DNA from 3 places in the Peribacillus sp. P4_B1 genome. Region 2 is predicted to be linked to each of the others. Evidence: riboswitches for the same ligand, from Rfam matches in the RefSeq annotation. Region 2 holds a riboswitch; each other region holds the start of a gene.
What was found. Region 2 has a riboswitch for cyclic di-AMP ahead of AC1DVK_RS06245 (APC family permease). Riboswitches for the same ligand answer to the same signal wherever they lie in the genome.

Region 1 (2,275 bases), on a different contig from region 2:
TCCCATAGAGGCAGTGCATTACCAAAAAAGGCCGCATGTCTACAAATTGACTAAAAAAGGCTATGTGGATAAACACTACATTTCAAAAGGGCTTAAAGCAGAAGGTAAGCAGGAACTAATAAAGGGACCGTCAGTAGGTGATGTCATCCTGCTAGAACCGAATAGGGTAGCGAAGAACCATTCTTATTTTATTACCCCAATTCAATTTGAAAAAGTGAAAATTGCAACTTATAAAAAATTCACCTCTAGGGAAAAAGTAAGGTATCTGTTACTTGGCATTTTGGAAAAATAACTGCTTCTTTCATAAAGAAAGGGGATGTCAAATTAGTTATTATTTATATATCCATATAGCTTAAATGACTAAAAATCGGGAAGTGTAATACTTGGTGAAATCATCTAAAATGCAGAATATTCAGATATATTTAAAGACTTTTTCTAAAATGGATGAGAATAAACATTTACAGATTAACCTTTTTAGTATAATATTTTATTATAAGTTAACTCGCTTAATCTTATTCCAAGAACGGGGGAACCATTTTTGTGGATTTTATTCCACTAGGGGTGAATTCAGAAATGAAAGGGCAAATTGTGTTTCCAATTCCTAACCCGACAGCTAACCTCGTCAGCGTCTTTAAGGGAACATGTGTGAATATTCACGCCAATATGAAATCGACACATGAAGTGTCTTTTTTTTCGGCGTAAAGACAGAGTTTTTCAAAAAAAGAAAAATTACTTTCTTTCTATTAGTATCTTGTTTCCCTTACCGAGACAAAACGTTTTTGCATCAAAGACTTTATGGAAGGTGAGGAAAGTATATGAAGAAATTCAAGTTAAGTTTAGCTAGCCAAATTTTCATTGGTTTAATTCTAGGGATTATCGTTGGTGCCATTTTTTATGGTAATGAGACGGCCCAAAACTTTTTACAGCCATTCGGAGACATTTTCCTACGAATGATTAAAATGATTGTTGTGCCAATCATTGTATCAAGTCTTATCGTTGCAGTTGCGGGTGTAGGTGATTTAAAAGCAGTAGGTAAACTAGGAGCTAAATCACTTTCATACTTTGTGGCGGTAACTATGATTGCGATTGCTGTTGGTTTAATTTCCGCTAATATCATCCAGCCTGGTGCTGGCGTAAATATGAATCATCTGGAAAAAACTGACATCTCCACTTATGTTGATACAGCAGAAACTAAGCAGCATGAATCATTTGTAGATACACTTGTTCACATTGTACCATCCAATCCAGTACAAGCTATGGTACAAGGCGATATGTTAGCGATTATTTTCTTCTCCGTATTGTTTGGACTAAGTATTGCCGCGATCGGTGAAAAAGGTAAACCAGTATTCCGTTTCTTCCAAGGTACAGCAGAAGGAATGTTCTACCTAACTAATATGGTCATGAAATTTGCTCCTATTGGGGTATTTGCACTAATCGGTGTGACCATCTCCAAGTTCGGTTTGGAATCTTTAATTCCGTTAGGTAAGTTAGCGCTTTCTGTATACGGAACAATGATTTTCTTTGTAATTGTCGTTCTGGGTCTTATTGCAAAATTTGTAGGATTCAATATCTTTACATTGATTAAACTTCTAAAAGAAGAATTGATACTTGCGTTCTCTACAGCAAGTTCAGAAGCGGTTCTTCCGAAACTTATGGAAAAAATGGAAAAAGCGGGATGTCCGAAACATATAGCTACATTTGTTATTCCGACTGGATACTCTTTTAACCTTGATGGTTCAACATTATACCAAGCGTTGGCAGCTATCTTCATCGCTCAAATGTACGGAATCGATTTAAGTGCTTATGAGCAAATTACGCTAATGCTAGTGTTAATGATCACGTCTAAGGGTATTGCGGGTGTACCAGGTGTATCCTTCGTAGTTCTTTTAGCGACATTAGGAACAGTTGGTATTCCTATTGAAGGTTTAGCATTTATTGCCGGTATCGACCGTATTCTTGATATGGGACGTACAGTAGTAAACGTTATCGGTAATTCACTTGCAGCAATCGTCATCTCTAAATGGGAAGGTCAATTCAACCCTCCTTCCGATAAAGAATTAGAACAAGTTTCTTAATACAAAAAATCCAGAGTGATATGTCACTCTGGATTTTTTGTGTTTGAAAAGCGTATCCTTTATATTTGACGTGCCAGAAGGTGCAAACGAAAAGTTTTTTAAAGGGAAACTTCCACATGAAAAGAATTAATGATAAAACCTTATTCAATTTTACCCGTCGTCAATTCCTCCAACTCTTTATTTTTCACTATTATGGATAT
Region 2 (2,275 bases):
AAATCAAAACAGGCCAAACCTGAGTAAATTTGGTTAAAAAGAATATCATCGTGACGATAAAACTAATAGTGGCACCAATTGAATTAATGGTTAATTTCATGATCCAGCCTTTTGGCTTTTCGCGTATCCATTTGACAATCATCCCTGTCTGGGAAAACGTAAATGGAATAAATACCCCTACCGCATAAAGTGGAATAAGATTTTCTGTATGTCCCCCAAATGCGACTATTAAGATGATGGATGCAAGTCCTAGTATGATAATTCCATTGGAATATCCTAATCGGTCCCCTCTAATCGTAAACGCCCTTGGTATGAATTTATCTTTTGCAAGATTCACCGCAAGCAAGGGGAAAGCGGAATAGCCAGTATTGGCAGCAAGAATCAAGATCAATGCAGTCGTACCTTGAATGAAGAAATACATGAAATTCCGACCAAAGATCTCTTCAGCAATCTGCGAGACGACCGTTACCTCTGCGCTAGGAACAATGCTTAAATAGTAGGCTAAGAATACGATTCCCGTAAATAATACAGCCAGTAAGGAACCCATAGCTATTAAAGTTTTTGCAGCATTATTCGGAGCTGGGTCTTTAAAGTTCGGAATCGCATTGGAAATCGCTTCGACTCCTGTCAATGCGGAGCTTCCTGATGCAAATGCCCTTAGCAGTATGAATAAACTGATGCCCGCTACTGGAGTCCCGATTGGCGCGTGTAATTCCGGTGAGACTCCACCTGTCAGGATTTTGTAAATTCCTACACCAATCAAGATGAACAACGCTAAAACGAATAGATACACCGGATAGGCCAAAACAGAGGCCGACTCTGTAACCCCTCTTAGGTTAAGGATGGTGAGCAGAAATACAAAAACGATGGCTATGCCTACATTATATGCATGAAGGCTGGGAAAGGCGGACGTGATGGCATCCGTACCTGCAGAAACACTTACAGCTACAGTTAAAATATAATCGACCAATAAGGATCCTCCAGCTATCAACCCTGGATTGATACCTAAATTGTTTTTTGAAACCACATAGGCTCCCCCGCCATGAGGATAAGCAAAAATGATTTGTCTATAGGACAAGATCAATGCAGCCAACAGTAACAATACTCCGATGGCGATGGGTATGGAATACCAGAATGCCGCAGCACCGACCGTGATCAGAACGATTAATATTTGCTCCGGTCCATAAGCAACCGAAGACAAAGCATCAGAAGATAATATTGCCAAAGCCTTGGTTTTGTTAAGCTTTTGATCACCTAGTGCATTTGATTTTAAAGGTCTCCCGATCAAAAACCTCTTTATAGAAGATAACATCAAGAATTCACCACCATTTTTAAGTTATAAGTTTATATTACCCAGCTATAGGAAAAACAAAAAAATGGAAAAATGCCCACAAGTCATAACTAAATAGACCTGTAGACATCCACTTTTTTGTCTAACAAGCTCCACTTCCCTCTCATATAACGCTTACGAGGTTAGCTGTCGGATTCGGACCTAAGAGTAGCCCTACCTTGAAAGGATTCACCCCTTGGATTGTTAAAATAATCCCATAACGGGTCCCCCGTACCATAAGGTTTAAGCGATTTAGAAATACGAAACTGTTGATTATCATACTCCGGTGAAATAGAAAAGTAAATGAAAATTTTGCACAGTAAAATAATAATTTATTTTGAGTGAGGCTTTGTTCTGACTTATATAACATAAGTCATCCAAGTGCATGATTCGAAGGTAGGAAAAAGGTGAATAACTTGTTAAAAAAGAGAAACTTCCCAATCAATTTTTAAGAAATGAAAGAACAAAACGGTGGGTACTTAAAGGGGAAAATTACCGAATTACGAAACTGTTTAAATCTCTAATTTATTAACGGTTCACCTTTCTTATTAAAAGGATCTGCCCCCGCTTGGATAGGTTTGCAATATATAAACTCCACGCTGAAAATCAAAAATTCGCTTCATGAAATCCACTTTGATTTCCATCCAAAGGGGCATTCTTTGATTCTAATCAGTTCCTTCCTTCTTGAATTGTTCCCAAATTGCTTTTTTTAAAGACAAAGTATTTCTGGCCAATATAGTTCAGTACTGTATAAAAGATTGTTCCGATAAGTACAGCCACATTTTGCTGAATGGAAAAATGAACGGATGCTTCCAAGGATTCTGCAATGGCTTGTCCTAAAGAATAAGCGGCGTAATAACAAATCAGGATGACGCAAAAGAAACGGGCAACCCCTCTCCGCCAATCTATATCGCTTCTAAAAGTAAAAGTCCTGTTCAACAGAAA
Region 3 (2,275 bases), on a different contig from region 2:
AGCAGTAATGTGGGTTGAGTCAAATCAGGGATATTCAGCGTATTGGAGCCGGCCGTCCTTGGTGAAACCGATTGAAATAGAGACGATAACGTTTTACCCATGAAAGATAAAGGCTGCAATGTCTTGGCATTACCGAACTCGAATAAAAAGATTAAAATTGCGCCGGCGATTGTAAGTGTCAGGCTAGTCATCAGAACAACCTTCGTATGTACGGATAAACGATGGGTATCACGATATTCGTATAGTTCATTCATCACGATAAAACCTATTCCGCCAAACGTGATCAGGAAGGCGACCGTAAGGGTTACGAATGGATCCGATACATAAGGGGTCAAGCTCTTGAATTCTCCCATCAAATCAAAACCGGCATTATTGAAATTCGATATGGAATGAAAAACCCCGTAATAGATCGCTTTGCCGATTGGCATGTCAAAAGAAAAGCGAATCGATAAGATAAGGGCACCCATGGCTTCAATGATGGCCGTGAAAATTAAAAGCCGTTTTACTAACTTGACTATACCTGCCATGGAAAGATTATTTAAGGATTCCTGCAAGAGTAACCTGCCTTTTAAAGAAATCCTTTTGCCTAAAAGGAAAAAGAAAAACGTCGCAAATGACATGAATCCTAAGCCGCCTATCTGAATCAGTGTTAAGATGACCAATTCACCAAAGGTGGTGAAGGTCGTTCCCGTATCCACTACGACAAGTCCTGTTACACATGTAGCGGAGGTTGAGGTGAATAAAGCATCCAGAAAAGCAAGGCCATTCCCATTTTCAGTAGAAATCGGCAGGGTCAGCAAATAGGCCCCAATAAGTATCAGGGTGGCAAAGCCTAGTACAAGGATTTTTGGCGGATCGAATAATTTTTTTGCTTTTATCAATTGATCATCCCTACCTAAAAATGACATGTGTAAAACTGTATGAATATCTTAACCATCAATCCTGTTATCAAATCTTTTTTAAGCATAATAAAAAGACCTGCGTAAACATCGAACAGCTATTTTGTCACAAAAAGCGTGCAAAAAAAGCTCCCGAAATAGGCGGTCTTATGACCTCCTTCGCTTTAGCCGACGAAGTTAGCTGACGGGTAGGATGGCGAAAGAGCTGATCTCATCCCTTCTGCATGGCAGAATTAACCCCAAATGATTGGGTCCTCCGTACTCAATTCCTTTGAGTTTTGGCCGAAATATATTAAATTGATAAACGTATTCTACTCCCAACATTTAGCAGTTGTAAACCCCTAAATTGTAAAAAAATATTTCTTTAATAAAACTGAAAATTTACGTTTTATTTACATTGATAAAACGTATTGACAAATATTAGTTAGCACATTATGATAGGTTCGATTAATCCGATTATGATAACAGTTTCGGTGTACTTGATTCAACACTTTCTAGCTGAACAGGTCATGGGCAATCAATGTTATTAATATATATAAACTATTTTTCTTTTGAAAAGCATAGAAAAAGTCAATGCATTCGTATTTAAAGGTTCCAGACATTTTATAAAAAAGGCGGGCAATTATGGAGAAGACGTTCAATAGATATGTTATTAACGCTACAGGCAAGGGTGGCCAGACATATTTAACACAATGCCAGGATAAAGATGCACTAAGGAAATGGATAGCCGATCATGAGGACCAAATCATAATGAATGAGTTAAGGATAACGGATAAGAAAAAGAATCCGTTATTAAAATTGTTTTCCCTAAAGTAAATCAGCTGAATCCAAACATTCATTTAACGGTATTCAATTATGTCATTCCTGTGTCTTATTCGGGAACGCTGAGCGAAAAATTCCTATCTTGTTTTGCTTTCAAACTCATTTAATTTTGAATGAGTTTTTTTGTTTTGAAAATCATAACATTTACAAAATTATACCATTAATGTTAAAGTTTAGGGTAAATGTGATTCCGATGAGAAAAAAGTAAATGAAACGCAACTTTCCAGTGCGCTTGGTAAACTGGAAAGGAGTAACGGGGATGTATTGAAGCTTAAAGGGAGTTCCCATTATAGTGCATAGTTATTGCATGCTGTTAATGCAATACGGCATAAGATTAATAATGGTGACATATTAATTGGCACCGTTCTATTGATCCCGTCCCCAAGACGCATTTCTTGTGGACGGTTTTTTTTATTGTTTTTATATTTTCTTTCTAAGGAGGGGAAGCGTTGACATTGAGAAATTCATTAGTATCTTGGAAATATCCTTCCATTTTATTGTGCGGGATCGGGATTTCCAACTTCGGTGCTTGGGTTTATTTCATTGCACTTAAT

Region 1: it holds a riboswitch for cyclic di-AMP, as region 2 does, so the genes downstream of both, AC1DVK_RS20855 (cation:dicarboxylate symporter family transporter) here and AC1DVK_RS06245 (APC family permease) in region 2, are expected to answer to the same signal.
Region 3: it holds a riboswitch for cyclic di-AMP, as region 2 does, so the genes downstream of both, AC1DVK_RS16080 (TrkH family potassium uptake protein) here and AC1DVK_RS06245 (APC family permease) in region 2, are expected to answer to the same signal.

The regions. Positions count from the first base shown of each region.
Region 1 covers NZ_JBFUHM010000045.1:24,661-26,935, reverse strand. The annotation lists gene AC1DVK_RS20860 (efflux RND transporter periplasmic adaptor subunit) at 1-292, shown strand, start outside; cyclic di-AMP (ydaO/yuaA leader) riboswitch at 494-643, shown strand; gene AC1DVK_RS20855 (cation:dicarboxylate symporter family transporter) at 816-2,075, shown strand.
Region 2 covers NZ_JBFUHM010000008.1:11,506-13,780, forward strand. The annotation lists gene AC1DVK_RS06245 (APC family permease) at 1-1,312, opposite strand, end outside; cyclic di-AMP (ydaO/yuaA leader) riboswitch at 1,447-1,590, opposite strand; gene AC1DVK_RS06250 (GtrA family protein) at 2,000-2,275, opposite strand, start outside.
Region 3 covers NZ_JBFUHM010000027.1:35,199-37,473, reverse strand. The annotation lists gene AC1DVK_RS16080 (TrkH family potassium uptake protein) at 1-908, opposite strand, end outside; cyclic di-AMP (ydaO/yuaA leader) riboswitch at 1,051-1,193, opposite strand; gene AC1DVK_RS16075 (hypothetical protein) at 1,524-1,715, shown strand; gene AC1DVK_RS16070 (MFS transporter) at 2,177-2,275, shown strand, end outside.